Regions from separate parts of the Simiduia sp. 21SJ11W-1 genome, predicted to be linked through region 4. Evidence: predicted binding sites of a transcription regulator. Region 4 holds the regulator's gene; each other region holds the start of a gene.

What was found. The regulator sigma-54, encoded in region 4, starts transcription at its own class of promoters, with help from an activator protein. The targets are predictions, from matches to a motif close to TGGCACANNNNTTGCNNT.
Positions count from the first base shown of each region.
Region 1: the regulator sigma-54 is predicted to act here: its motif matches at 2,622-2,639, upstream of L1F30_RS15785 (CmpA/NrtA family ABC transporter substrate-binding protein).
Region 2: the regulator sigma-54 is predicted to act here: its motif matches at 3,550-3,567, upstream of L1F30_RS11980 (NarK family nitrate/nitrite MFS transporter).
Region 3: the regulator sigma-54 is predicted to act here: its motif matches at 3,053-3,070, upstream of L1F30_RS03065 (PEP-CTERM sorting domain-containing protein).

Region 1 is NZ_CP090959.1:3,575,865-3,583,169, reverse strand. Features, by position in the region: gene L1F30_RS15795 (ABC transporter ATP-binding protein) at 1-52, opposite strand, end outside; gene L1F30_RS15790 (ABC transporter permease) at 76-1,068, opposite strand; gene L1F30_RS15785 (CmpA/NrtA family ABC transporter substrate-binding protein) at 1,147-2,496, opposite strand; gene L1F30_RS15780 (hypothetical protein) at 2,726-2,899, shown strand; gene L1F30_RS15775 (alginate export family protein) at 2,949-4,121, opposite strand; gene L1F30_RS15770 (type IV pili methyl-accepting chemotaxis transducer N-terminal domain-containing protein) at 4,690-5,460, shown strand; gene L1F30_RS15765 (cupin domain-containing protein) at 5,512-5,838, opposite strand; gene L1F30_RS15760 (acyl-CoA thioesterase) at 5,848-6,252, opposite strand; gene L1F30_RS15755 (aminoacyl-tRNA deacylase) at 6,423-6,923, opposite strand; gene L1F30_RS15750 (M14 family metallocarboxypeptidase) at 7,158-7,305, opposite strand, start outside.
Region 2 is NZ_CP090959.1:2,724,924-2,732,228, forward strand. Features, by position in the region: gene L1F30_RS11970 (hypothetical protein) at 1-161, shown strand, start outside; gene L1F30_RS11975 (bifunctional protein-serine/threonine kinase/phosphatase) at 168-1,931, opposite strand; gene L1F30_RS11980 (NarK family nitrate/nitrite MFS transporter) at 2,037-3,506, opposite strand; gene nirD (nitrite reductase small subunit NirD) at 3,900-4,238, opposite strand; gene nirB (nitrite reductase large subunit NirB) at 4,282-6,825, opposite strand; gene cobA (uroporphyrinogen-III C-methyltransferase) at 6,840-7,305, opposite strand, start outside.
Region 3 is NZ_CP090959.1:698,997-706,301, forward strand. Features, by position in the region: gene L1F30_RS03055 (LysR family transcriptional regulator) at 1-843, opposite strand, end outside; gene L1F30_RS03060 (helix-turn-helix domain-containing protein) at 1,670-2,164, shown strand; gene L1F30_RS03065 (PEP-CTERM sorting domain-containing protein) at 2,242-2,997, opposite strand; gene L1F30_RS03070 (DNA-3-methyladenine glycosylase I) at 3,159-3,749, opposite strand; gene L1F30_RS03075 (hypothetical protein) at 3,844-4,407, shown strand; gene L1F30_RS03080 (alpha/beta fold hydrolase) at 4,414-5,394, shown strand; gene dtd (D-aminoacyl-tRNA deacylase) at 5,452-5,898, shown strand; gene L1F30_RS03090 (HD domain-containing phosphohydrolase) at 5,940-7,010, shown strand; gene L1F30_RS03095 (hypothetical protein) at 7,107-7,305, shown strand, end outside.
Region 4 is NZ_CP090959.1:1,030,007-1,037,311, reverse strand. Features, by position in the region: gene L1F30_RS04580 (phospholipid-binding protein MlaC) at 1-81, opposite strand, end outside; gene L1F30_RS04575 (KpsF/GutQ family sugar-phosphate isomerase) at 318-1,292, shown strand; gene L1F30_RS04570 (HAD family hydrolase) at 1,360-1,884, shown strand; gene lptC (LPS export ABC transporter periplasmic protein LptC) at 1,937-2,521, shown strand; gene lptA (lipopolysaccharide transport periplasmic protein LptA) at 2,508-3,047, shown strand; gene lptB (LPS export ABC transporter ATP-binding protein) at 3,044-3,769, shown strand; gene L1F30_RS04550 (RNA polymerase factor sigma-54) at 3,959-5,482, shown strand; gene hpf (ribosome hibernation-promoting factor, HPF/YfiA family) at 5,566-5,856, shown strand; gene L1F30_RS04540 (PTS sugar transporter subunit IIA) at 5,861-6,322, shown strand; gene rapZ (RNase adapter RapZ) at 6,336-7,226, shown strand; gene L1F30_RS04530 (HPr family phosphocarrier protein) at 7,229-7,305, shown strand, end outside.

The DNA of each region.
Region 1 (7,305 bases), 1.4 Mb from region 4:
GGGTGGGGAAGTGCATGGCAACCTGTTCAATGCTGAGGTAACGATTTTCCATAGTAAACTCCTGTGCGTTGGCAATTAGCGAAGCGTGGCGGATTTATCCCAGCTCACGGTTTTTTGCAGCAATAACATGGTGCGATCAAGGGCAAATCCAATAACGCCAATGGCGAAAACGGCCACCATGATGCGCGCTAAAGATTGCGAGCTGCCGTTTTGGAATTCATCCCAAACAAATTTTCCAAGGCCCGGGTTCTGTGCCAGCATTTCCGCGGCAATCAGCACCATCCAGCCCACACTCAATGACAAGCGCAGGCCCGTAAAAATACCGGGAATAGCTGAGGGGATAACAATCTTTCGAATGTGCGCAAGGGGAGAAAGCCGCAGCACCTTGCTCACGTTCACCAGATCCTGATCAACGCTTGATACTGCAACGGTGGTGTTGATCAGCGTGGGCCACAGGCAACAGAGAGTCACGGTGACAGCACTTACCAGAAAGGACTTGGCAACCAAGGGGTCGTCTGAAACGTACACGGCAGATATCACCATGGTCACCAGTGGTAGCCAAGCCAGTGGTGAGATGGGCTTGAAAATTTGAATGAGCGGATTAACCGAGTTGTAAAACCTGCTAGAGAGCCCGCAGATGATACCCAGTGGCACAGCCACAAGCGATGCCAGAATAAAGCCCACAAAAGCCGTGACCAGGCTGGTACCTATTTGATCAACAAATGTGGGGCGGCCACGGTAGTCGCGCCATTTCACTTTGGCGTTTGGATCTTGGGCCAGCTTTTTCTCGTTGCGCGATTGCTGCCGCTCGTAGAATGCCTGTTCTTTACCGCGTTCTTGCTGGTGCTCGGCCCACAGGCTTTGCATTTGTGTGTACACCTGCGTAGGGCCAGGCAGCTGCCCGAGGCTTGTATCAATTTTACTTGCAACAATGTGCCAGCCCACCAAAAACATCAACAAGGTCACCAGGGTAAATGCCGCTTGCCGAAACGGTTCGCCGGCCGGTGCCTGATTAATGGCTCTGAATATTCTTGCAAGCGGGTGTGCTGTAGTCACTGTGGCTGTCATAGGTGGCTCCTTGTAACACCGCAACCTGTGCGGGGCTTGCCCGGCAAAGCCGGGCAGTGTTGTGTTTACATCCTGCGATTAAAGTGTGTCGCGCGCTTTCAGGCCGATGGAGAATTTCTCCAGGTAGGCATTGGGTTCGCGGCCGTCGTATACCACGCCATCAATGAACCCTGTTTGCGGGCCTTTAAATCCTGTTTCATCGGCAGCCGGGAAATCCGATGCCTGCATCTTGCCTTCTTCTACAAGCTCCGCTGCGGCGAGTTTGTAGATGTCTGGGCGGTATACTTTTTTGGCGATGTCCATGTACCAGCTGTCTGGCTTGGCATCAGCGATCTGGCCCCAGCGGCGCATTTGCGTGAGGTACCAGATGGCATCGCTGTAGTAGGGGTAGGTGGCGTGGTGGCGGAAGAAGGTGTTGAAGTCTGGCACTTCGCGTTTGTCGCCTTTTTCATATTCGAAGGTGCCGGTCATGCTGTTGGCAATCACTTCGGCATCGGCGCCTACGTAGTAGGGCTTTGCCAGAATTTTCACAGCTTCCGGTCGGTTGGCGTTGTCGTTGGCATCCAGCCATTGGGCGGCACGAATCATGGCTTTCACAACGGCGATGTGTGTTTGTGGGTATTTGTCGGCCCAGGTTTTACTTACGCCGAATACTTTTTCCGGGTTGTTACGCCAAATTTCGTAGTCGGTAATTACCGGCACCCCTATACCCTTGAACACTGCTTGCTGGTTCCATGGCTCGCCCACGCAGTAGCCATAAATGGTGCCAGCTTCCAGGGTGGCGGGCATTTGTGGTGGTGGCGTTACACTCAGCAATACATCGGCTTGTAATTGGCCTGAGGTGTCGCTTTTGTGTGGCGCATAGAAGCCCGGGTGAATACCGCCGGCCGCCAGCCAGTAGCGCAGTTCATAGTTGTGGGTGGACACGGGAAACACCATGCCCATGTTGAATGGCTTGCCATCGGCTTTGTAGGCCTCTACCACAGGTTTTAGGTAGTCTGCTTTAATGGGGTGCACGGGCTTGCCGTTTTCGTGGGGAATATTTTTCTTCATGTCTTCCCATACGGCATTGGAAACGGTAATGCCGTTACCGTTTAAATCCATGCTGAAGGCCGTCACAATGTGTGCTTGGGTGCCGTAGCCAATGGTTGCGCCCAGTGGTTGGCCTGCCAGCATGTGGGCTCCGTCCAGCTCGCCGGTAATCACGCGATCAAGTAGCACTTTCCAGTTAGCCTGGGCTTCAAGCTCTACAAACAGGCCCTCTTCTTCAAAGAAACCTTTTTCCAGTGCAATGGCCAGTGGCGCCATATCGGTAAGCTTGATAAAGCCAAATTTAAGCTCGTCTTTTTCAGGCTCTGCGGCCTGGCTTGTGTTGGCAAGGCTTAAACTTAAGGCCAGGGCTGTGATCAGGGTTTTAACGCTTCTCATGTGACACTCCTGTAGCTTTGTAAGTATTTTTTAGGTTTTAAAGTCTTGGCGTTTGTTGCGCTCTGCGTATTGCGCGCTAATTTGGTCTGTATGAATTCGTTTTATTTCCATAACTCCCCATAACCAATACAAGGCTTGTGCCAACTTACCTGTGTACACGTTAATTTGTATTTTGATGCCGGTTTTTCACTGAATTGGTGCGACTTTAATTGCGCCAACTAGTGCGTGCATGAAGTTGGTGCTGAAGGCCGCGCCGGAACGCTTTGCAAGTGCATTTAATTGTGGCGCAGGTGCCGGGTTGGCGCGCGTAAATATTGCAGGCTGCAATTTGCTGGTGCATGAATGCCGCAATGTCGAGCACAAAAAAGCCCCCAAGAAGGGGGCGAAAGAAAAATTTCTGTGAGGTGGGTGCTAGCAGTTATATGGCACCCTAAGTGGATACAACTGGCCCGTTACAGGCTCAGCTGTACCTGGAACCAGATTTTTTGCGTATCGGTTGCGTAGTCGTCTGCGCTGTAGTCTGCAAATTTAATCAGGGTTTTTAACTGCTCGTTAACGGCGTAGGCCACAACCAAATCCCATTCGGTGCCGTACTTAGCGCTACCTTCGGCGGCTTTGAAGTCGTGGTAGGTCAGGGCAACCTTAACAGGGCCAATGGGCATGGCTGCGCCAATGTAGGCATCTTCAATGCCGTTGGCGGGGGTGCCCAGGAATTTGTCTGCAAAGCCCTGGAACTTGTGCCCGGTTGCCAAGGGTGTTTGAAAGGCTCTTATGCCGCTATCAGAACCCAGTATTTCGTAGCCAGCGGTTGCGGTTAGGCTGCTGACTTTTGCACTGGCCTCTATCAGGAAGTAGTCGGCGCTGTATTCAACAGGCGCATCGCCGGTTTCATTTTGTGTGGCGTAACTTGCGGTGATGCTGAAGGGGTCGAAGCTGCCTTGGTAGCGAACGCCAAGGGTTTGGTTGGATGCGCTCGCGGCATCTTCAAAATCCATGTGGTAGTAAAAGCCCACGATTTTTTGGCCTTCAGTAATAGACCAGGCACCATTCAACAGGTGTACATCACCGTTGATGGTTGCGCCGTTGCCCTCTGGCCCAAAGATCCGATTTACCTGAGCCACATAGCTGTAGTCTGCGGCAAAAATTTCGGTTTTTGCTTGCAGCCTAACGCCATCGTAGGTTTGCTCATTCTGGCGCCAGGCCACCCCGCCCACGAAGCGCTGATCATCTAGCACTATGCGCTGACGGCCACCGGTAGCGGTAAAGCTCCCGGTTGTGTATTTTGCATACCATTGGTTTAAGTCTGTACCGCGTGGATCTGCCACTACCGGGTAGGCACCGTTGCCATTGCCTGTGCTGTTAAAGTCATCGCTGCCCAAGTGGCGCACGTCGTCAAATTCCAGGCCCATGCTCAGGCCGCTCACACTGCCTGAGGTAAAGCTCAGCCGCGTGCGCAAGGTGTTAGCTGCGGCATCTTCAACAAAGCCTTCTTGTTCAACGCCTTCAAAACGGTAGCGCAGGTCGAGCTTGGTTTGGCTGTTTTTCATGAAGGTTTCCAGGCTGGAATCTGCATAGGCGGTGCCTGCCAGGAGGGAGGTAGATAGAGCGAGTAGCATTTTTTTCATGTGTGACTCTCTTTGGTCTTGTAGTTGGAAATAGTTAGAAAATATAACCGATGAAAATTATTGTATTTGCCGCCCGGCTGTGCATCGGGCCGCAGCTTTTGTTTAAGGCCTATCAATTAATGTGCCAGATGCGATACGCGCCTGAGGTTTGAGCGCGCATTAGACGCGGCTGATGTTAAACAAACCTAGTGGTTTCGGGCCGTGGGGTGAAATGTTAACGGCATGCGCTACCAACCTGTGTCACACGCAGGGCCATGTGAGCGTGCCTTTCACGGCACGCAATATAGCGTTGAAGCATGAACGCTTGTTTCGTATTGGCGCACAGTTTGGGAAAAAAAGAATTTTTTGGTGCACTCAAAATCGAAATAGCCCTTCAATTGGTGCAGCCCGCACCGAAGCAGTGACTTAGCCCAATACCTGATACATCAGCGCCGGGGCTTCCCACCAAGGGATTAGGCGCCTATCAATGGGCCTGGCGTACAAATCATCTTTTGCTGGCATGGAACCTGCTCTTGCCCTGTGTGCACAGATATTCCGCTGCGCGATGAGCCTTCACGAGGAAACCACTATGAGAGCATTACAATTTCTACTATTGGGCGTGTTAATCGCTCTTGTGCCCGGCCAAGCATTGGCAACCAGCATGGGTGAGGCCATAGATCGTGCCGGCCAACAGCGCATGTTGTCGCAACGCATAGCGCAGAGTTACCTGCTCAGTATGATCCAGCCGGATAAACACAAAGGCCCGGATACAATGGCGCGCGCTATCAGGCAGTTTGAAACCAACGCCGCTGTGTTGCAGCGTTTTGCCGGTGCGCGCCCCATTAGCGGTGACCTGAAAAAAGTTCTCGCGCTTTGGGCTGGCTATAAAACCCTTGCCGAGGCGCCGGTATCACCCGGCAATGCAGAATTGTTGCTGGTGCAAAGTGACGCACTTTTGGCCAGTGCCCATGCCTATGTACAAGCGCTGGAAAAACTTTCCGGCTCCAATAAGGGTGAGGTGGTGAATATATCCGGGCGCCAGCGAATGCTCTCCCAGCGCATTGCCAAAAATTATTTCGCCTACTATTTAAAGCTGGGCGGTGAAGAACGTATTAAGGCGCTGTATGAAGATTTGGCGGAATACGAAACCGTGCTTGGCCTGCTGGAAGAAAACCCCCTCAACACTGAAGACATTGTGCTGAAGCTGCGCAGGGTTTCTGGCCACTTTGCCTACGCCAGCAAAGGCTTCGACGGCTTGATGTCGCTCACCGGTGATCGCCTGATATTCGTGATCACCGGCACCACCGATGCCATGCTAAAAAATATGGACGATGTGACAAAAATGTACGCCGCTTTGTAGTGCTGCCGGGCTGTGCCTGCAAAGCGTCTGTAGCGCTTGTTTAGGTTGGATTCAATCGGTGTAGTGCACGGCCAACCAGATGGTGGCTGCGTCTGGTTTTGTCCAGGCCACTCGGTGGCGACAGTGGGCGGGCAGCGTGATGTGATCACCGGCATGTAGGTGATGCTGCCGCCCGTTGTCCATTTCCAATAGGGCCTCGCCCTCAAGCACGAGTACCCACTCGGTGCCGGGTTGGTCGTACCACTCGCCTGCAGGTGTTGTTTGGCCCTGGCTTACTATGCGTTCAATTTTGCAGTTGCCGGCGCCTGCCAATTGCTCAAAGACTTCATTGGCGCGGGCATCGGGCAGGTTCTTAAAAACGTTTTTCAGTTCAGTCATTTTAGGTTGCTAATCCAATACTGGCGTCGGGCGGCGATTATCATCAATTGCGACGAATTTAAATTCGCCGCTAATGGCCTGGTGCTGGCCGTCTGCGTACATGCTTTCAATAAAAATATCCACCCGCACCGTCAGGCTGGTGCGGCCCACCTGCGCCACCCTTGCCACAAGCTCCACAAAAGTGCCCGCGGGAATGGGCTCTTTGAAATCAATGCGATCGGTTGACACCGTCACCAGCGGTTTGCGGCAAAAGCGGGTGGCGGAAATAAACGCGGCTTCATCCATCCACGAGAGCGCCTGGCCGCCAAACAAGGTGTTGTGGTGATTGGTGGTGTTGGGAAAGATGGCCTTCACAATACGTGTTTCCGATTGTGCCTGGCGTGATTCAAATGCTGCGTTCGCGGCTCTGGTCATAACTTTCCTTGGGCTGGTAATGCTGTGTGAATGTTGGCTCTCTTGAGCCCATTGTGTATCAAAGCGGTGTTGGCCAGTGTAACGCCAGGCGTAAATGCGGAAAAGTGAAGTATATGGGCGTTGGGTATGAATAGGATTCACCTGCCCCGTGCGGGCAGGTGATGTAGCCGCTAGTGGGTAATGCGTCGGAACTCGGCGTTCGCCTGTGGGCAGGCGATGGTTGCGTGTTCAACGGTGCACATGAGGTTCATGAGCTCCTGCTTGGCCAGGTGCACCAGATGCCGGTGATCGCCGGCTTCAAAATAGATTTCATCGTGATTGTTGAGGCTGTTGTCCCAGATGACTTTCATGCCATACACCTGGCCGAGCGCCGGAATGGCGCCGGGCGCGCAATCGGGAAACAGGGCATTGAGTTCGGCTTCCAGCGCCAGGCGGTGGCGCCCTGCGCGCTCGCGGTCTAACCAGTCTAGTACCAGCAGGTGAGTGGCGGGCAAGATGCACATAATGTACTGGTCGTCTTCTTTCACCACCACGGCTTTCGCCATTTGGATGGGGGCAATTTGTGCAGTGCGGGCCGTTTGCAATGCGTTGTAGGCCGGTGGATGCTCAATCACCTGGTAGGGGATTTGCCGGCTTTGCAGGTAGTGGGCGATGGATCGGGAAACTTCCATGGCGTGCCTCCACATTGGGATTACACGCCCATGATCCCATTGTGAAAACGCGCTGGCCAAGATGCATTGGCCCTTAAGGCTCGTGCTTAAATAGCCGCAGCTCATAAGGCTTGTGTATGCCGGTCAACCGGTGCGCAATTGCTGCGGTGTTACAAGCCGCGTAAGTGAGCCACTTAGGGTAGCTAACAAACGCCGCACTTGGCCAAGGTTAATTGCGGCCCATTGGCTGGCCGGTTAGCTGCCGGCGCGCTGCTGCAGGAAGTTCAAACCGCCCACAATGGCCGCCACTTGCGCGTTTGCACATTGTGCGGGCGTGGCGTTTGGGCTATCGGGGTAGACTTCGGTGGTGCTGGTGTAGGGTGCTTGCGTCATGCCCGCACAA
Region 2 (7,305 bases), 1.7 Mb from region 4:
CACTGAAGGCCCGGGTGCAGTTAACGGGCCAGTTTCTACAAAGTATTCAAACCTACATTAACAGCCGCTGCACGCTGCCGGCTGAAAAGGTCTTTCACTTGGGCACGCTCGCAATTGAAGCCAACCAACGGGTGTGGCAAATACTGATGGAAGCACGCTAACGCAAATCAGGTGGCGAAATACACACTTTGAATAATCAAGGCCAGGGCCAACACCAAAGCCAGGCTGCGCCAGAACAACACCGGGTTTCGCTCAAGCAGCGGCTCTGCTTCAAAGCTTGCCACAAGCGCCCGATTGGGTTGGGTTAGGTCGTGCAGAAATTCCGAATAGGCCGCGTAGCGCCCGCGCGGATTGGGTGAGAGCGCCTTTTCAAGCGCCAGATCCAACCACAAAGGCACATCTTTGCGCACCTGACGCAACGGCTGGTAGCGCCACTGATCAAAATGTTTGGGCGGGTTATGCTGCATATTGGGTAACTTGAACGGCAACTGGCCGCAGAGCATTTCATAGGCTATAACCGCAAGTGAAAACAAATCCGAGCGATCGCTCCCCGGCTGGCCCAACAAATATTCGGGTGCAATGTAATCCACAGAGCCCACTGGCACATCTTCAATTAATGGCGAGGCAATTTCACCCAGCCCCGCCACATACACCGTGCCAAAATCGATAATCACCGGCCGCCCCTTGGGGGTAATAATGATGTTTTCAGGTTTTAAATCCCGGTGAATCATGCTTAGGCGCTGAAACGCCCGCAGGCTGGCAACCAGCTTTTCCATCCACTCGCGCACCTGGTTAAAGCTGGGTGCGGGGTTGTCAAATATCCACTGGCGCAGGGTGATCCCCTCAACCCATTCGCACACATGGTACAAAAACGGGCTCTTCTCAGGGCGCGGTAGAATTTTCATAACACCCGGGTGGTTAATACGCCGCCCCACCCACTGCTCACGGATAAACCCTTCAAGGTATTGGGCGTCGTCTTTGAAGTTTTCGGAAGGTGCCTTTAACGCATAGTACCGCTGGGTGTTAATGTCTTGCACTTTATACACGTGTGAGCGGGTGCCACTGTGCATCACAGAAAGCACTTCATAGTGATCCAGCTTTTGGCCCTCTTGCAGTACCGGCGGTATCACCAGTTGAGTGAGCTTTTTGTGCACCTCATCGAGCTCCGCCAATGGCAGCTCTTCTACTTTAACCAATAAACAGGTGAGGTTGTCGTCACTGCCGCGGGCTCTTGCCTGCTCACACAGCGCATGGGCTGCCTGTTCAAGATCATCGCCTGCGGCAAGAATAAGCGCGCTAATATCGGCATCGCCAAGCCAATCGTGCACGCCATCGGTGGTGAGAACAAATATGTCGCCAACGGCGGTTTCCTCTTGCACGTAATCCACTTCAAGGCGGCTATCCATGCCGAGTGCACGGGTAAGAAATTGTTTATTGCCCTGCTGGCGGTGGCAGTGATCTCGGGTGAGTGGCTGAATGCCGCCTTCACGCAATACCGCAATGCGGCTATCGCCTGCGTGAAAAATATGCGCGGTGTTGGATTTTATGAGCAAAGCACTGAAGGTGGTTACAAGGCCATTGTGGCGAGCACTGGCCTGCTGGCCGTGGTGATACAACCAGGAATTTAATGAAGATAACACCCGGTTAGCGGCAACTTTTACAGGCCAGGTATCGGGTGTGGAGAAATAGTCTTCAATGAACAAGGTTACACTGGTAGACGACGCCTGCTGCGCGTTATCGCTACAACTCACGCCATCGGCAATACAGGCCACCCCGCCTTTTAGTTGTGCCACCGAGCCCTTGGGCAAATGTGCGGCAAAGGCATCCTGATTCTCGGGTTTGGCACCTGCTGAGGTGCTGCCACCAAAGCGCAGCTTGAGGGTTTTCTGCCCGGTAATGGCCAGCTCACTCGGATGATCTTGCTCTGTCATAGTGGCACTCGCATAAAGAGAAATGCGCAATGGGTTTTAAAATATAAAACCGGCCACGCAAAAACGTGGCCGGTTGTGCGCTTAGCGTGAGGCTAACGCCCGCCTTTACGATACGGTAATTAACTCAACAGAGCCATCTTCGCGCACTTCGGCAATGTGGCCTGAGGGCTCTTCCATAAACAACAGGGTAACAAAGCCCAGCACGGCTGTGCCTGCAATAACAAAGAAGAAGCTTGAGTAATCTACAAAGCTCAACACGGTAAGGTACACCACTGCACCCACGTTACCGTAGGCGCCGGTCATGCCGGCAATTTGGCCTGTAAGGCGGCGCTTGATCAAGGGCACCACCGCAAACACCGCGCCCTCACCGGCCTGCACGAAGAAAGAACACGCCATGGCGGCAACTACCGCCAACACCAGCGGCCAACCGGAATCGACCATGCCCATTAAGGCATAACCCATAGCCAGGCCTGCGGTAAGAATAAGCAGCGTGGATTTACGGCCAAAGCGATCTGATAACCAGCCGCCACCGGGGCGCGACATCAAATTCATAAACGCGTATGCCGAGGCCACCATGCCAGCCATTACCGGCGTAAGCGCAAAGGTGTCTGCAAAAAACAGCGGCAACATAGAGATAACGGCAAGCTCGGAGCCAAAGGTGGCAAAATAAAGTACGTTTAATACGGCAACTTGCTTGAATTTATAGCGGTGCATTTCTGGCACCGGTTCGCGGAATACATTTTTATTCACCTTCCATACGTGGGTAAGTTCGTACAAGAACAACAGCACCAAGCCCACATAGCACAAGATAGATACGGTTTCCGACAGCATGCTGACACCCTTGGGTGAAAGCTTCCAGGTGAGCAACGCCAGCGCTGCGTACATGGGGATTTTCATAATTACCAGCAAAAAGAAATCGCCTTTGCTGGTAACTTCAATGGCGCCCAGGTTTTTCGGGCGGAAGTAGGTAGAACCTTTGGGCGTATCGCTCACACTGCGATAAAAAATGAAGGCAAACAGCAGGCTCATTAGCCCGGTTAAGCCAATGGCGTAGCGCCAGCCATCGTCGCCGCCAAACAATACCGCAATGGTGGGCAGGGTGAAGGCCGCAGCCGCCGAGCCGAAGTTGCCCCAACCGCCGTAAATGCCCTCTGCCGTGCCCAGCTCGTGCGCGGGAAACCACTCACTCACCAAGCGAATACCAATCACAAAGCCCGCGCCAATAAAGCCCAGCGCAAAACGGGCAATGGCCGCCTGAATGAAGCTATCGGCAAGTGCGAACATCAAGCAGGGAATGGCGCATACCGCCAGTAAACCTGAATACACCAAACGTGGCCCAAAGCGGTCGGTTAGCATGCCTATCAATACACGCGCGGGAATGGTCAGCGCTACGTTCAAAATCAGCAGGGTTTTGATTTCAGAGGGCGTGAGGCCCAGAGAGCTCGCCACCGCTTGCAACATGGGGGCAAAGTTAAACCACACCACAAATGTAATGAAAAAGGCCATCCAACTCAGGTGCAGAATTTTCATCTTGCCTGTGAAGGAGAACAAATTGAAAGGCTGTGCATTGCTCATATCAACGTCCCGTTTGAAGGTTTGAAATCTGATAACAGGGCATAGAGCAAAGGCCATGCCTAAATAAGTTGCGAAGATAAAAAAGTGTGAACCCCCCGTGTGAAGCGGGCTATATGTACACTTTGAATGCAGGGCGACCCGCATATGCTCATAAAAATCTGCAAAAACGCACAGGCATGGAGCAAAGCGCACCCACAAAGGGCAGCCCGCACTGCGAACCTGAGCGCTTGGGCAAACTCCAATAGCAAACGGGCAGTGAACAGCAAAGGCTTAAACGCCCCTAACGTGCCGCTGAAATTCGGGCACAAAAAAAGCGGGTTCAGGTTTAACCCCTCGCCCGCCCTAAGGTGCAAATCGGTAACGCTAAATTTCTGATAGGTTCAGTGGCAACAGCTAGGCTGCAACTTCCACCAGGCCATTGTTTTCGCGCACGCTGTATACCGGCACGGCAACCTCTTCTTCAAGGCAGGCGCCTGTGGCCAGCACAAAGTGTTGCTTATACAAGGGCGAGGCCACCACCAGCTGGTCGCCAATAGAACCCTGGATGCCGCGCGAGAGCACATTGGCCTTGCCGATAGGGTCGAAATTATCCAGCGCGTAGAGCGCCTTTTCTTTACGGGTGCGGAAAATCGCGACCTGTCGGCCACCTACCAGTGCACATACGCCGGTGCCTGGCACTACATCTTCGGAACGGCAGACTACCTGCCAGCCTTGTTCGCTTGAATTACTCATTGCTGTTCTCACACTCTGATTAATCGCTTTAACCCGCGCTTGCTTAGGCAGGCACCGGCTCCACAACCTCTATTGACGGAATACGCTCTGCTTCATTTGCCGGGCGAATTTGCTCGCGCTCCACAACATAGGCGAGATTATCGTCACGGGCATCGGTGTTAATGAAGTGGCTAAAACGCTTAAGCTTTTCTGGGCTTTCAATGGTGGTTTTCCACTCGCACTGGTAGTGCGCAATGTTATTGGCCATTTCACTTTCAAGCTCTGCACCCAGGCCCAGGCTATCTTCAATGATCACCTTCTTGAGGTAGTCCAGGCCGCCTTCCAGGTTTTCAAGCCATACCGAGGTGCGCTGCAGGCGATCTGCCGTGCGCACGTAGAACATCAAGAAGCGATCCACATACTTAATAAGGGTTTCTTTATCGAGATCTGTAGCAAAAAGGTCTGCATGGCGCGGGCGCATGCCGCCGTTACCACACACATAAAGGTTCCAGCCTTTTTCTGTGGCAATTACACCCACATCTTTTGATTGCGCCTCCGCACACTCACGGGTACAGCCCGATACCGCAAACTTCAGCTTGTGGGGTGAGCGCAAGCCTTTGTAGCGATCTTCAATTTCAATGGCAAGGCCTACGGAGTCATCTACCCCGTAGCGACACCAGGTAGAGCCCACGCAGGATTTCACCGTGCGCACAGATTTGCCGTAGGCATGGCCCGTTTCAAAACCGGCATCCACAAGCTTGCGCCAAATGATGGGCAGGTCGTTGAGCTGCGCGCCGAACAAATCCACCCGCTGGCCGCCAGTGATTTTGGTGTACAGGTTAAACTGCTTGGCCACCTCACCCAGTACGATGAGTTTCTCAGGTGTGATTTCACCACCGGCTACACGCGGCACCACTGAATAGGTGCCGTCTTTTTGCAGGTTGCCCAGGAATACATCGTTGGTGTCTTGCAGGCCGATGTGGGCATCTTCAAGAATGTAATCGTTCCAGAACGACGCCAATATAGAGCCCACAGCAGGCTTACAAATATCACAGCCATGGCCTTTGCCATGGCTTTCCAACAATTCATCGAAGGTACGAATTTTCTTGATCCGCACTATGTCTGCCAGCTGCTGGCGCGAGTAGGCGAAGTGTTCACAAATGTCGTTATTCACTTCAACGCCAAGCTTGGTGAGTTCGGCATCCATAACCTGCTTCACCAGCGCCGAGCAACCGCCACAGCCGGTAGAGGCCAAGGTGGTGGCTTTTATGTCGCCCATGGTTTGTGCGCCCTCTTGCACGGCGCAGCAAATAGCCCCTTTGGTTACATCAAAACACGAGCAAATTTGCGCGGTGTCTGGCAGGGAATCTACGCCCATTACTACACCGGCACCGTCTACAGAAGGTAAAATCAGCGCGTTCGGATCTGCAGGCAAATCCATTTCATTGACGCACAACTGCTGAAGTGTGCCATAGGCCTCGGCATCGCCAACCAACACCGCACCCAACAGGCGCGTGCCATCTGCGCTTACCACAATGCGCTTGTACACTTCGTCTACACCATTGCTGTAGGTGTAACTTTTACTGCCGGGTGTGTTGCCGTGGGCATCGCCCACCGAGGCTACATCTACACCCAAAAGCTTGAGCTTGGTGCTCATGTCTGCGCCGGTAAATGTTTCGTCTGCACCCTGAATGTGAGACAGCGCCACCTTCGCCATCTGATAACCCGGCGCCACCAAGCCATAGATACGGCCACTCCACAATGCACACTCACCAATGGCGTATACATCGGGATTAGAGGTTTGGCAGTTGTCGTTAATTTCAATGCCGCCGCGCTCACCGAGCGCCAGCCCGCACTTGCGCGCCAGCTCATCTTGCGGGCGAATACCGGCCGAAAACAAAATCATGTCGGTTTCAAGGTGGCTGCCATCGGCAAAATTCATGCGGTAGCGGCAAGTCTCACCGGCCACAATTTCAGTGGTGGCCTTTTGGGTGTGCACGCTCACACCTAGGGATTCAATTTTGCTACGCAGCAACTGGCCGCCGCCTTCATCCAGCTGCACCGCCATCAGGCGCGGGGCGAATTCCACCACGTGGGTTTCAAGGCCCGCCTGCTTGAGCGCGTTGGCAGCTTCCAGGCCCAATAAACCACCGCCTACTACCACGCCCACCTTGGATTGCGCAGCCGATGCAGTAATGGCCTCGAGATCTTCAATGGTGCGATACACCAGGCAGTGCGGCTGATCATTACCTGGAATGGGCGGCACGAATGGGAATGAGCCTGTTGCCAGCACCAGTTTATCGTAGGCTTCACGGCGGCCACTTTCGGTGATGACTTCTTTGTTGTCAAAATCCAGATCCACAACCTTATCGGAAAGTACGTAGTTAACGCCCTTTTCCTGATAATAGCCTTCGGTGGTCAGCGCCAGGTCTTCAGCTGTGGAGCCGGAAAAATATTTGGAAAGTTGCACGCGGTCGTAAGCCAGCCGCGGCTCTTCTGAAAATGTGACCACCTGATAATTACCCGCCTGTGCAGACGTGACCAAATTGTCGATGAATTTGTGGCCTACCATGCCGTTGCCGACCACCACGATACGTTGCTTACTCATTGGACTTCCTCAAATCAGGCTGACAGTTCTTTCCAGGGGGAAACAGAATTTGGTGTTACTGCAGCGGGCTCCGCTTGCGGCCACCACTGCAATTGGCTGCGTAGATCTACCACATCGCCCACAACGATTAGCGCAGGTGATTCAATGGCATGGCGCGCCACCAACTGTGGCATTTGGGCGAGTGATGCACTGAACACGCGCTGGGCGCGCGTACATCCGCGCTCAATAATGGCAGCCGGCGTGTTACTGGCAAGGCCCGCGCCCAGTAGTTCGCTGGCAATCATCTGGGCACTAGCCAACCCCATGTAAAACACCAGGGTATGGCCACTGGCTGCCAGTGCTCGCCAATTGGCATTGAGCGATTGCTCACCGTGAGCTGTAACAAAACTCACGCCCTGGGTAATGCCGCGGTGCGTTAAAGGGATGCCCGCATAGGCGGTGGCACCGGCACCACTGGTAATACCGGGCACAATTTCAACA
Region 3 (7,305 bases), 330 kb from region 4:
GAGGGTGTTGAGCGGCTCGGCATCGGCGCTGGGAATCTGGCGCGCCGCCAGCAATTGGCGCAGCTGCGGGCTTACGGCCAGCAGCGGCGGGCCCAGCATGATGGCATCGGTACGCAGTAAAACTTCAATGGCGGTCATCAGGTGGCTGGTTTCCAGCACAAAGTGCAATTGGCGCTCGTACTCGGCCAGGCGCGCATCCTGTTGCCAGAATTGCAGCTTGCGAAAATCGCCCACCAGCAAGCGCACCTGCGGGTAGCGCACAAAGCCCTCCCATTGCACTGTGGCCTGCTCGGTAAGTGGGTGATCACTACGCATCAGCAAGCAAGGTTGCATGGCGCCAAGGCTCGTAACCTCAAAACCCGGCCCATAGTGCTGGCGTTGCAGTTGCACGGCAAAATCCAGCTCGCCATCGGCCAGTTGCTTGAGCGGGTTGGCCTCGTGGGCGGCCGCACTCAGGCGTACCCCCGGCGCTTCAAGGGCAAGCCGCGATACCAGTGTTGGCATAATGGCCACGCCCAGGTATTCACCCAGCGCCAAGCGGAACTGGCCCTGGTAGTGGCGGCTGTCGAAGCCTTGGGGCAGCAGTAGTTTATCGGCTCCGCGCAGCCAGTGGGCCAGTGGCTCTGCCATTGCAAGGGCTTTGGGGGTGGGCGTTAGGCCCTGGGGGCTGCGGGTAAATAGCGGATCGTCCAGCGCTTGACGCAGCCGGCCCAAGGCCTTGCTCACGGTAGACTGGGTAAGGTGCAACCGCTCGGCCACCCGCGAGACTTGCCGCTCTTCAAGCAGCAGGTGCAGAGTGACCAATAGGTTCAGGTCTAGCCGGGCCAGTTGATCAATATTCATGGGTGTGAATTTAATTCATATCTAAATTGATTAAAAGTCACTGGAAGAATATTAATCCGTCCCCTAATCTAGCAACCACTCCACACCGTAGGGTGTGCATAGGGAATGCTCTCCCTGTGACTGCCGTGAGCGGCACATTTTACCCCTCTGAACTTGTTCAGATAGCGTCAGATTCACCCCGCCCCGGCGGGGTTTTTTTATGGCCAAGGATGGCCGGTATGCCGAAAAGAGCCAGGGAGGGCGCCGGGTCGACGCATCGATTCGGCGTGCTCGAATTCACTGCTACCCCAAAACCCAGCAAAGGCAGGACGCCGTATTGCAGGGCATGGCCAAGGATGGCCGGTATCACGGTGAACGCGACAATGTGCCGAAAAGAGCCAGGGAAGGCGCCGGGTCGACGCATCGATTCGGCGTGCTCGAATTCACTGCCACCCCAAAACCCAGCAAAGGCCGGCGCCGCATTGCAGGGCATGGCAAGAGTTGGCAATTCGCTGCGCGAGCATTCACACAGCCCTTGACTCCATAGCCCCGGATCTTGAAGCGAAAATTAAGCGAACCGCTTATTTCCTCTGAGGGCTGGTTAATCTCTGGTTGTATTTCACAGCCTATTCCGCCCGGCAGCTACCTTCAGGGGCCTGTTCGCCGAAATATTGTAAATACCCTGCAACGCCCGCCATTGTTGGGGTTTAGCCTGAGCGTCCCGCTGGTTTCAGGGCCGGTTTCGGGGTGGTTTCACCTTACTGTCGGGTTGGTTTCAGGTAAGCTTCGTGTTGGGCTGGGCGATTTTTCGCAATCATGGCACCACCTCAACAGCAAAGGCAGAACGATGATTTTACGTAAGCTCAGGTTACAGCGCGGCTGGTCGCAAGAGCAGCTGGCAGACATGGCGGGTGTCACAGTGCGCACCATTCAGCGGCTGGAGCGCGGCCACAAGCCCGGGCTTGAAACGGCAAAATCACTGGCTGCGGTGTTTGAGGTGGAATTTTCCATTTTTCTCAGCGAGGAACGCCCAATGACAAGTGATCAATCAGTAGACAAGCCCGCAAATCAAGCCAACAGCAAGGCAGATCTGGAGGAAGATCTGGCCGTTGAATACATCAAGGGTGTAAAAGAATTCTTCAGCCACCTGCTAATGTACGTAATTTTTTGTGCCGTCTTTCTGTTTTTGGATGATGAATACTCAAGCACTCTGTTGTGGGGTTTCTTCGGCTGGGGTGTGGGGGTGCTTTTTCATGGCTTGAGCGCTTTCGAGGTTATCCGCTTTGGCACAGCCGATTGGGAGCGCAAGCTGGTGGAGTGGCGTTTAGGGCGTAAGTGGTAAGTGTCGCTGGCAAATTAAGGCATGAAAAAAGGCACCTTTGGGTGCCTTTCTAGTTGTGCCTTCTTAGTTGTGCTGAATCAGGCCTTGCGCTTGCGCATGGCCGCCAAACCTAACAAGCCCAAGCCCAGCAGGGCAAAGGGGGCGGGCTCGGGTACTTTGATGTCTGCACGCGCATCCAGCCAATCGTTGCCACACGACATGGTCCAGTGGGCGTCCATGGTGAAATCGCTCATCAAGCCAATGGCACCAATGTTGAAACTGAACATGTTGTAGAAGGATTTCTTACCGTCTGCGCCCATTGCATAACTTTCCGTGAAGTTGCTGCCATTGGCGGCAATCAACAGGTTGCCACTGGCCATGGCAAAGGGGTTGGACACGCCGTGGCCTGTGTATACATCGTTGCTCCAGCTCGTTACCGCGTACAGGCCTGCGGCATCTGTGCCGAGGTTAGTGCCATAGTAGCCCTTGGTGAGATTGCCGAAATCCAGTGCGTACTCGTATTGGCTGTCGTCGCCATCAAAAGACAGGGCCAGGTCGCCGTTGAAGTAGTCTTTGTTGCCGTAGCGGTAGCCGTTGTTGTCGGCATCTATGATGTCAAAGCCCGTTTGCAGGCCCACGTGCAGCGTGTTGCTGCTGGCGTCGAACTTGTACATCAAAAATTCAACATCAAAAGGCTGGCCGCCCACGCCAGGGGCGATAACGCCGTCGCCGTTGCCGGCGGTTACGGTCATCTGGTTCCAGTCTGAACCCCATACGTTGAGCAGGCTTGCAGAGGCAGACAGTGGTGCGCCCAACAGCAGAGCAAGAGCGGCAATTTTAAAAGGTGATTTCATGGTTGTGCTGGCATCCTTGTGGGTTAATCCGGCCGCAGCGCGGCATAGGGGATGCAGAGCAAATACCAAGCCACTAACGAAAAATCCTTTTATGCCAATGGGTTATTGTAGGTTTAGGCCATTCAGATAAGGTGGGTTGTTAAATTTTCCGACAGCGTGGTTTACAGGCTGAATGCCTCGCCAAGTGCTTTGCATTCGGCGTGTGCCGGGCAGCTGACCAGGTGATCGTTCACCATGCCGGTGGCCTGCATGTGGGCGTAGCAAATGGTAGAGCCCACAAAGTTAAAGCCGGCTTGCTTTAGGGCTTTACTGAGCTGGTCTGAAAGCGCGGTGCTGGCCGGCAGCTCGCTCATGGAGCGCAGGTTGTTTTGAATGGGGCGCCCATCCACAAAATCCCAAAAAAAGGCCACCGGGCTCTGGCCTGCTTCTTTCATATCCAGCCAGGCGCGGGCGTTTTTTACGGCGCTGTTTACTTTCAGGCGATTGCGGATAATGCCCGGGTCTTGCAGTAGTTGTTCGATTTTTTGGGGGCTGTAGCGGGCAATTTTCTCTGGGTTGAAACCGTCAAATACCTTGCGGTAGTGCGCACGCTTGCGTAGCACAGTAATCCAGCTAAGCCCGGCCTGCGCACCTTCCAGCACCAAAAACTCAAACAGGGTTTGCTCGTCTTTGAGCGGGCGGCCCCACTCGTGGTCGTGGTAGTGCTCATACAGCGCGTCGCCGTGGCACCAGTTGCAGCGTGGATTATTCATGGGCGGCTCCTCGGTTCTGGTGCCAGTTTGCCTCCGTTCGCTTGGGGTCGTCTACACTTTGGGGATTGTTTAAGCACTGAGTGGAATTCGGGCAATGAAGCGAGGCTATTTGCGTTACCTGTGGTTGCTGGCGTGCTTGGTGAGTGCCCCATTATTGGCACAGTCGCCTACGGCCTGTGACGTAACGCGCACGGCCAAGGTGGCCTTTACCGGCCAGCAGGCCACCGATACCCTGACTGTCACAGTGGCAGGGGACCCTTGCCGCGAGGCCACGGTAGTGCTGCGTATCAACAATAAAGACGGGCGCGAGGTGTACCTGTATGAGGGCCTTTTGCTTGAGCACTTGCCCTTTGTGGTGCACGAGCCTGAGCTTGAGCCGCTGGTGGGCTTTTTTGCCGAAAAGGTGATTCGCGATGGCTTTATTCGCCGCACCAACGACTTGCCGCCCTGGGCGCCGGTGGAGCAATATTACGATTCAACCAACGACATCATCGTGGTTTCAGAACAGGTGTATAACGGCCTGCGCGGCATGAAGAAACCCATATTCTGGCATGCAGCAGGCGATGCCACCTGGGTGCATGTGGTGTACGACGGCCGCAGTCAGTACGGGCGTATCATCATGCGCGGTGGCGTGTTTCGATCAGCAGGAGAGCAGTGAATCACCATGCATCAGGCCTACCCTGATATTCGCCCCTTCGCCCGCAACACACTCGCCGTTAACGGGCATCAAATATATGTTGAGCAGGCCGGCCAGCCCACGGGCGTGCCGCTGCTGTTTTTACACGATGGCCCGGGCCTCGGCTGCCATGGGGCCGACCGTCGGCTCTTCGACCCGCAGCGCTTTCACATGATATTGCCAGACCAGCGCGGTTGTGGCCGTTCGCGCCCGCACCTGGCCCTGGCCGATAATCGCCGCGAGCAGTTGTGCGACGACATGGTGGCCTTGCGCGAACAGCTAGGCATAGAGCAATGGGTGGTGGTGGGTGTTGGTTGGGGCGGCCTGCTGGCGCTCACACTGGCGCTGCGCGAGCCAGAGCGGATTCAACATCTGCTGCTTATAGGAACCGGGCTTGGCCGCCGGCAGGAGCTTGAGTGGCTGTTTGAAGAGGGCGCGCCACAGGTGTTTCCCGAGGCCTACCGGCACCTGTGCAAGGCCTTGCGGGTCACCGAAGGTTTGAGTGCGGGTGAACTCCTGGCGCGCGCCACCGACATGTTCCAGTCAGACAACGAAATCGAGCGCATGGCACTGGCGCGCCACTGGGGCCAGTGGATGTCGCAATGTGCGGGCTTAAAGCCCCAAACCGATTTGCAGAAGGCCTATCTTGAGCCGCCGGTGGTGCTGGCCCATGCCTGCCTGCAGGCCGCTTACATGCAGCGCCAGTGGGATTTTGATCAGCCCGCCGGTGTGTTGCCACACCTTGGCGCCCTGCAATCGCACGGCATTACCTGTGTGCACGGGCGCTTCGACATGATCTCGCCACTTTCAGGTGTGTGGCACCTGCAGGGGGTGCTGCCAGACATGAAAATCCACATAGTACGCGAGGCCGGCCATTCAGTGCGCGAGGCCGCCATGCTGGATGCAGTGGTGAAGGCCCAGGCCGATATCGCCGGTGCCTGCAATGCGCCGCCCCCCGATTGCGGCTAGCGCTGCCTGCGGTACACTGGTGGCCTTGTAATAAGCAGTTATCAGTAGGGAAGGGGCGTGCGGGCGTTAATTCAGCGAGTAACCCATGCAAGGGTAGATATCGAAGGCCACACAGTGGGCGCCATTGATCAGGGCTTACTGGTTTTGCTGGGGGTGCAGCGTGGCGACACCGAAGCGGTGGCCGATAAATTACTGGATAAGCTCCTTGCCTACCGCGTGTTCTCCGACACTGAAGGCAAGATGAACTTGAGTGTGCAAGACGTACAGGGTGGTGTGCTGTTGGTATCGCAATTTACCTTGGCGGCCGATACCCAAAAAGGGCTGCGGCCGGGGTTTTCCAATGCCTGCCCGCCGGCAGAAGCCCGGGCGCTGTTCGATTACACGCAGGCCCGGCTCGAAAGCCTGCACGCCCAGGTGGCTTTCGGGCGCTTTGGTGCCGACATGCAGGTGAGCCTCACCAACGATGGCCCTGTGACCTTTTTGCTAGAGATGAACGCCCAGTGAGCGCACCGCGCTAATAACAATAGGCTTACGAGTAGCTACAGATGATGAAAGTGCATCAAGGTCGAATTCTGATTGTTGACGACAACGCCGTGAACATTGTGATTGTGGAAAAGATTCTTCGCCAAGACGGCTTTGTGCACATAGATTCCACCACCGATGCCAAAGCCGTGCGCGAGATGTACCTGGCCAATCGCTATGATGCGATTTTGCTGGATGTGCACATGCCTGAAATGAATGGCTTTGAGGTGATGCTGGAACTGCAGCAAGATCAACCGGAAGACTATCTGCCCATACTGGTGCTCACTGCCGATCACACACCCGAAACCCGCCATCTGGCGCTGAGTTCGGGCGCGAAAGATTTCATCAGTAAGCCCTTTGAGCGAGTGGAAGTATTGTTCCGCGTGCGCAACCTCGTAGAAGTGCGCATGTTGCACAAGGCGGTGCTGGATTCCCACGAGAATCTGGAGCACAAAGTGCGCGAGCGCACGCGCCAGTTGTACGAGGCGCAAATCAAACTCATTGAGTGCCTGGGCAAGGCCGCCGAATACCGCGACAACGAAACCGGCATGCACGTGGTGCGCATGAGCCACGCCTCGGCACTGTTGGCCAAGCGCATGGGGTTGAGTGACGATGAGTGCGAAATTATTCTGCATGCAAGCCCCATGCACGATATTGGCAAAATCGCCATTCCCGATGAGGTGCTGCTAAAAGAAGGCAAGCTCACCAGCAAAGAGTGGCGAACCATGAAAACCCACGCCGAGGTGGGGGCTGAAATTCTGGGCAGCTACGATTCACGGTTAATGGAAGTGGCGGCCATTATTGCCAAAACCCATCACGAGCGCTGGGATGGCAAGGGCTACCCGGCGGGCCTTAAGGGTGAAGAAATTCCGCTCTACACACGCATTGTGAGCGTGTGCGATGTGTTTGATGCACTCACCTCCAACCGGCCCTACAAAGCTGCCTGGCCTGTGTCTCGGGCGCTGGAGTATTTGCAGGAAAACAGCGGCAGCCAATTTGACCCGCAAGTGGTGGAGGAGTTTGTGTCTATCATCGATCAGGTGCTGGCCATTCGCCAGCAATTTCCCGATCAGAAGGCCGAACACGCCCATTAAAAGGCTGCGCCAACATTATTCATATGAGGTAAAAAGTAACGTCCGCAAAGTGGTAAGAGGTAATGCGGTTTCATCGCCAATAAAAGAGGAAAAAGTATGGATCCGGTTTCATCTGCGCTGTTTGTTTTTGGTTTGATTTTATTGGGTGTGAGCTGGCTGCTCATGTTGCAGGTGTCGTTTAGCGACGACTATGTGTGGGGCCTTTCAACCCTGTTTGTACCGCCGTTGGCCTACCTGTATGGGTGCTTCGCCTGGAGCAAGGCGAAAGAATCGCTGTACTTCGCCGCGGGCGGCT
Region 4 (7,305 bases):
GCCAACCTCAGCGGCACCCTGTGCCGATGCGGCAAACAACAAGAAAGCGCCCAACAGCGCACCTAAAATCCGGGAACCCATAGCCAAACCTCTCCTTTTCTTCCAAACCTTACGGTTAAAAACCTGGCAGCATCTGCCCGGTACCGGGCGGCCATTCTACCTTAAGTGCAGAAAAAACCACCGCCTATTTTAAATATTCGCCATTCAGCTACCGGCGTTTTACGCTAGTTTATCGCACGCGGTTTAGCTGACATTCACGAGTAGGCACTATACCATTACGCCCCTTAACCGAATCTGAATCAGTGCGAGTAAGCCCCATGAATCAACACTTTGCCTTTATTGAAGCCGGAAAGCGCACCGTCAAGATTGAGCTCGATGCCATTGCCGCGCTCGACGCACGCATGGATGCCAATTTTGCCCGCGCCTGCCAGCTGATTCTTGCCTGCCAGGGCCGTACCATTGTGACGGGCATGGGCAAATCCGGCCACATCGGCGGCAAGATAGCCGCCACATTGGCCAGCACCGGCACCCCGGCCTTTTTTGTACACCCGGGTGAGGCCAGCCATGGCGACCTGGGCATGGTGACCCGCCAGGATGTGGTCATCGCCATTTCCAATTCCGGCTCATCATCGGAAGTGCTCACGCTGATCCCCTTATTCAAGCGTATGCAAATTCCCATCATCAGCATGACCGGCAACCCCAACTCGCCGCTGGCGCAGGCTGCCGATGTAAACCTGGACATCAGTATTCAGGCCGAGGCCTGCCCGCTGGATTTGGCGCCCACCTCATCGACTACCGTCACCCTGGTGGTGGGCGATGCCTTGGCAGTCGCGCTATTGGAAGCCCGCGGCTTCACCAAAGAAGAATTTGCCTTTTCGCACCCGGGCGGCGCCTTGGGCCGGCGCCTGCTTGTGCGCGCTAGCGATCTGATGCACGCAGGCCAGGAGCTGCCAAAGGTCAGCCCCGATACCTTGCTGTCTACGGCGCTCGTGGAAATGACCCGCAAGGGCTTTGGCATGACGACCGTTGTGGACGAGGCAGATCAATTGATTGGCGTTTTCACCGACGGCGACCTGCGCCGCTGCGTGGATCTAGGGGCGAATCTGGCCACCGCCACCATGGCCCAGGTGATGACGCGCAACCCGCTTACGGTAACCACAGACCTGCTGGCGGCCGAAGCCCTCACCTTGATGGAACAGCGAAAAATTACCGCGCTGGTGGTTGAAGACCACAACAAACACCCCGTAGGCCTGCTGCACATGCACGACATTTTGCGGGCAGGAATCGTTTAGTATTCAGGCGCGCACAACGCCAACCTAAGTTGCAACCCAACATTCATTTTGCATTTCGGACCCACCCATGACTCAAGCACTGGCCTCGGCAAAAAACATCAAACTGCTGCTACTCGATGTAGACGGCGTACTCACCGACGGCAAGCTCTACTTCGACAACCAGGGCAACGAGATGAAAGCCTTCAACACCCAAGATGGCCACGGCATCAAGCTGCTGCAAAAATCGGGGGTACAGGTGGGCATTATTACCGGGCGCAAAAGTGAGTTGGTGGCGCGCCGCGCGGGTGATTTGGGTATAAATATTTTGGTGCAAGGCCGCGAAGATAAATTTGCCGCCCTGCAGGAAATCCTCACAGACCTGCCGCTTGCGCTCGAGCAAATCGCCTTCATGGGTGACGACCATCCGGATCTCACCTGCATGGTAAAAGTGGGCCTGGCCATGACCACCGCCAACGCTCACCCGGATGTGGTAGCCCGCGCCCACTGGCAAAGTGCGCGCAACGGCGGCGAAGGGGCCGTGCGTGAAGCCTGCGATTTCATCATGCAGGCACAAGGCACGCACGCAGCGCTACTGGCTAAATACACAGGCTGAAGCCGGCCACGGCCCGCTCTCACTCAATCCTGGCGCACAAAGGAAAACAGCGTTGGCAAAACTTAAAAAATTACTGCCCGTTATTGTTGCCCTGATCGTGTTCATCTACCTGTTTATGGTGGAGACACCCTCTACACGCCTGTTCGAGCAGCCCCCAAAAGATGCAGAGCAACAGGCACCGGCATTTTTCATGACCGACTTCGTGAGCGTTCATTACGATGAAGCCGGCAAGGTAAGCCGGCGCGTGACCGGCGTGCGCGCCGATCACTACCAACCCGCCGGCAAGGCCAGCAACAAAGATTTCACCCTGGTAGAGCAGCTGCGCGCTGAAATCTATAATCCCGATCAGGCGCCCTGGATTATTGTGGCCGATCGAGCGCGCGCAACCAACAAGGATGACCGGCTTGAACTCACCGGCAACGTACACCTGTTTCAACAGGATCCGGTTGAGGGCACCACGGAACTCTTTACAGAAAAGTTGATCTACTTTACCAAGCGCCAGGTGGCTGAAACGGATCAGCCGGTGAAAATACTTTCGCCCCAAGGCATTACCCACGGCAATGCGCTGAACGCCAATATCAAAACCCAGACTTTTAAACTTACTCGCGGAGTCACAGGCACTTATGAAACACAATAACCCGCGCCGCAGCCACGCCTGGCTCGCCCTTGCCGCCTTGGCCGTGATGGTTACACCATTGGCACAAGCGCTGCCCACCGATCGCGATCAGCCCATTAACATCAAGTCGGACGATTTCGATCTAGATAAAAAAAAGGGCGTTCTAACTTATGTGGGTAACGTCGTCATTGAACAGGGCAGCATCTACATCGAGGCTGAAAAAGCCGTGTTTTACAGCAAGAACAACGAGGTTTACCGCGTGGTAGCCACCGGTGCACCGGCCCACTTTCAACAGCAACCCGAGATCGATAAGCCACTGGTAAAAGCCCGCGGCGAATTACTGGTGTACGAAGTGGGTAATGAAAAGCTCACCATCACAGGCAAAGCCCGCGTAGAGCAAGACGGCTCACTGATCACCGGTGATCAAATCAACTACAACATTCACCTGGCCACCGTTGAGGCCGGCCGCCGTACCGATAGCAAGGAGCGGGTCAACGTTATTCTGCAGCCTCAAAAGCGCACGCCCGCGGAGCAAAAAGACCAATGAGCCAGTTGCAAGCACTGAACCTGGCCAAGAGCTACAAGGGCCGCCGGGTAGTAATCGACGTATCGATGGAGGTAAACAGCGGCCAGATAGTGGGCCTCTTGGGCCCCAATGGCGCCGGCAAAACCACTTGCTTTTACATGATTGCGGGCCTGGTAGAAAGCGATGCCGGGCGCGTGAGCATCGACGATCAGGACTTAACCCCCCTGCCCATTCACGGGCGCGCACGGGCGGGCATCGGCTATCTTCCGCAAGAGGCCTCGGTATTTCGCAAACTCACCGTGGCCAACAATATTCTTGCCATTCTGGAAACCCGCAAAGAGCTCAACCGCAAACAGCGCTTAGCGCGCATGGAAGATTTGCTGGAAGAGTTTCACATTACCCACATCCGCGACAGCCTGGGCATGGCGCTGTCGGGCGGCGAACGCCGTCGGGTGGAAATTGCCCGGGCCCTGGCCACCGAGCCACGGTTTATTTTGCTGGATGAACCCTTCGCCGGAGTCGACCCCATTTCCGTGGGCGATATCAAAGGCATCATCAAGCACCTTAAAGATCGCGGCATCGGCGTACTGATTACCGACCACAATGTACGCGAAACCCTCAGCATCTGCGAAAAGGCCTACATCGTTAGCGAAGGCCACATTATTGCCGAGGGCGATGCCAGCACGGTGCTCGCCAACCAGCGGGTACGCGAGGTGTACCTAGGCGACCAGTTCACCCTCTAGGCCTGCACATCACCGCACTGGCGCGCAGAACAACAACGCTTTACGCGCCAACCTTAAATCACCCATAAAGGCATGGTGCTTGCTTGTCAATATTGCCTCGCTATTGCCGGATGACTACACTTAGGTTGCGCCCGCTGGAGTTAAGGCCACGTTTTGGGCAGCAACCAAGAGGATGTAAGTCATTACCCCATGAAGCCATCTCTACAGCTAAAACTCGGTCAGCAGCTGACCATGACGCCGCAGTTGCAACAGGCCATCCGGCTGCTGCAATTGTCGACACTGGACTTACAGGCCGAAATCCAGGAGGCGCTGGAATCCAACCCTATGCTCGAGATGGCAGACGGCGATGACACAGGCGCCGATAACGCCGCAGACCACCCAGACAACAGCCAATCTGCCCAGCCAGACGGCAAAGACGCAAACGACAACGCCCCGGATACCCCCGCAACCGACACCACCAGCGACACCTCGATGGATGCCGACTGGAATAACGACATTCCAGACGACCTGCCGGTAGATACCAACTGGGACGACATCTACACCTCGGGCCCCGCCAGCGCAGGCCCGGCATCGGACGACGATCGCGACTACGAGCGCGACGACAGCGGCGGCGAAACCCTGCAAGAACATTTGCTGTGGCAGCTCAACCTCACGCCCATGTCTGATCGTGATCGGGTGATTGCCATGGCCATCATCGATGCCATAGAGCCCAGCGGGCTGTTGGCCTCACCTCTGGAAGAAATAACCGAGGGCCTGGGCCAAGACGCCGATCTGCAAGATGACCCCCTCGAACACGATGAAGTACTGGCGGTGCTGCACCGGCTGCAACAATTCGACCCGCCAGGCGTTGGCGGTCAGGATTTATCGGAATGCCTGCTGATTCAGTTGCGCACACTACCGGCCACTACACCTTTTCTGGATGCTGCTAAACTGATTGTTAAGGATCACTTGGCCCTGCTAGGCAGCCGCGATTACAAGCAACTCATGCGCCGCTGTAAGCTCAAGGAATCAGAGCTTGCCGAAACCATCGGGCTGATCCAAACCCTTAACCCGCGCCCGGGCGAGAGTATCAGCCGGGCTGAAACCGAGTATGTCGTCCCGGATGTCTTTGTCAGCAAAAAACAGGATCGGTGGCTAGTGGAGCTCAATCCAGATATCGCGCCCAAGATCCGTATCAACTCAGGCTACGCGTCGCTGGTAAAGCGCGCCGACACCAGCAAAGATAACAACTTCCTGCGCGATAACCTGCAAGAGGCCCGCTGGTTTTTAAAGAGCCTGCAAAGCCGCAACGAAACATTACTCAAGGTGGCCAGCTGCATTGTTGAAAAACAGGTGGGCTTTTTCGAACACGGCCCGGAAGCCATGAAACCCATGGTGCTGCACGACATCGCCGAAGAAGTTGGCATGCATGAATCCACCATATCCCGGGTGACTACGCAAAAGTACATGCACACCCCCCAGGGCATTTACGAACTCAAGTATTTCTTCTCAAGCCACGTGAGCACAGACTCAGGCGGCGAGTGTTCCTCAACGGCAATTCGCGCCATCATCAAGAAGCTGGTGGCCGCAGAGAACCCCAAAAAGCCCTTGAGCGACAGCAAAATTACCAAGCTCTTAGAAGAGCAAGGCATTCAGGTGGCCAGGCGTACCATCGCCAAGTACCGGGAGTCTCTCGGTATCGCGGCCTCGAATGAGCGAAAGCGACTGATTTAGCAAGCGAGTATTGGTGCCCCGCAACGGTATTGCACCAATGCGGGGCGGGTGCAACGCAAACGCAGCGACAAAAGGAGCAGCAAATGCAAATCAACATCAGCGGACACCATCTCGACCTGACCGACGCCATCAAAAGCTATGTCAACACCAAGCTTGAAAAACTCGAACGCCACCACGACCGAATAACCAGCATCAATGCCATTTTGAGTGTTGATAAACAGCGACAAAAGGCAGAAGCTACCGTCCACGTCAGTGGCGCCGAGTTTTTCGCTGACTCTCAGTCCGAAGACCTGTATGCTGCCATCGATCTACTCACCGATAAGCTGGATCGCCAACTTATCAAGCACAAAGAAAAGCTTCGAAGCCACCGTTGAATTTATGCAGTTTGAAAATCTCTTGGCCCCACGCCGTGTGCAACACGGCGTGGATGGCGTCAGCAAAAAGCGCGCGCTGGAAATTCTGGCCGACCTGATCTCTAACGATATCCCCTCCCTCGCCGCCGACGACCTCTTTCGCAGCCTGGTTGCCCGCGAACGCCTGGGCAGCACCGGCCTCGGCCACGGTATCGCCATACCCCACTGCCGGGTTGCCAACTGCGAGGCCACCACCGGTGCGCTGATTACACTGTCTCACTCCATCGACTTCGACGCCATTGACGGCGAACCCGTCGACGTTATTTTCGCACTTCTGGTGCCGGAAGATGCCGATGGCGATCACCTGCAAACACTGGCCAGGCTTGCCGAGCTGTTTCAGCGCGAGGAATTTCGTGAAGAGTTGCGCAGTGCTGGCTCAGACCAGCTGCTCTATAGTAGGGTAGTGCAACACCTCACTGCAGCCTAAGGAATCTGCCACCATGCCCACCGAGCCAAGCACACCGCGATTAATTGTTGTCAGTGGCCGCTCGGGCGCCGGCAAAAGTACAGCGCTACACGTGCTGGAAGACTTAGGCTTCAACTGCATTGACAACCTGCCGCTGCGCCTGCTGCCGGAACTCGTCAAGCAACTGGAGGCAGACCCCACCGACCAGCAATCGTTTGCCATTAGCGTGGATGCCCGAAACGCCTGGCGCGAGCTGACCAAGTTCCCGCAGATTATTGCCCACGCACGCGACAGCGGCATTCACATTGAAGTGATGTTTCTCGATGCGCGCTCGCCCGCGCTGATTCAGCGCTTTAGCGAAAACCGCCGCAAGCACCCCCTCAGTCGCGACGGCGTGGCACTGCGCGATGCCCTTATAAAAGAACGCGAACTGCTACAGCCAGTGGTGGATTTGGCGGATCTTGTGATCGACAGCACCAACTTAACCCTGCACCAGTTGCGCGATCTGGTAAAAGTGCGGGTGCGTCAATCCGATGAAACCACCATGGCACTGCAATTAATGTCTTTTGGCTTCAAGCGCGGCGTGCCCGTGGATGCAGACTTCGTGTTTGACGTGCGCTGCCTGCCCAACCCCTACTGGAAACCCGAGCTGCGCGCGCAAACAGGCCAGGACCAAGGCGTGGCCGACTTCCTGGAGGCACAGGAAGACACAAGCCTCATGCTAGACGACATCTACCAGCACATTCACAAGTGGCTGCCAAGATTCGAGGCCAGCAACCGCAGCTACATGACAGTGTCCATCGGCTGCACCGGCGGCCAGCACCGCTCGGTATACATCGCCGAGCAATTGCACAAAAAACTGATGGCCGACTACCCCAAAGCGCAATTACGTCACCGAGAGTTGGTGGCCAATCACGGGCACTGAGCATGGAACGGCAAATTGAAATCATCAACAAGCTTGGGCTGCACGCCCGGGCGGCGGCAAAAATGGCCACGCTGGCAGC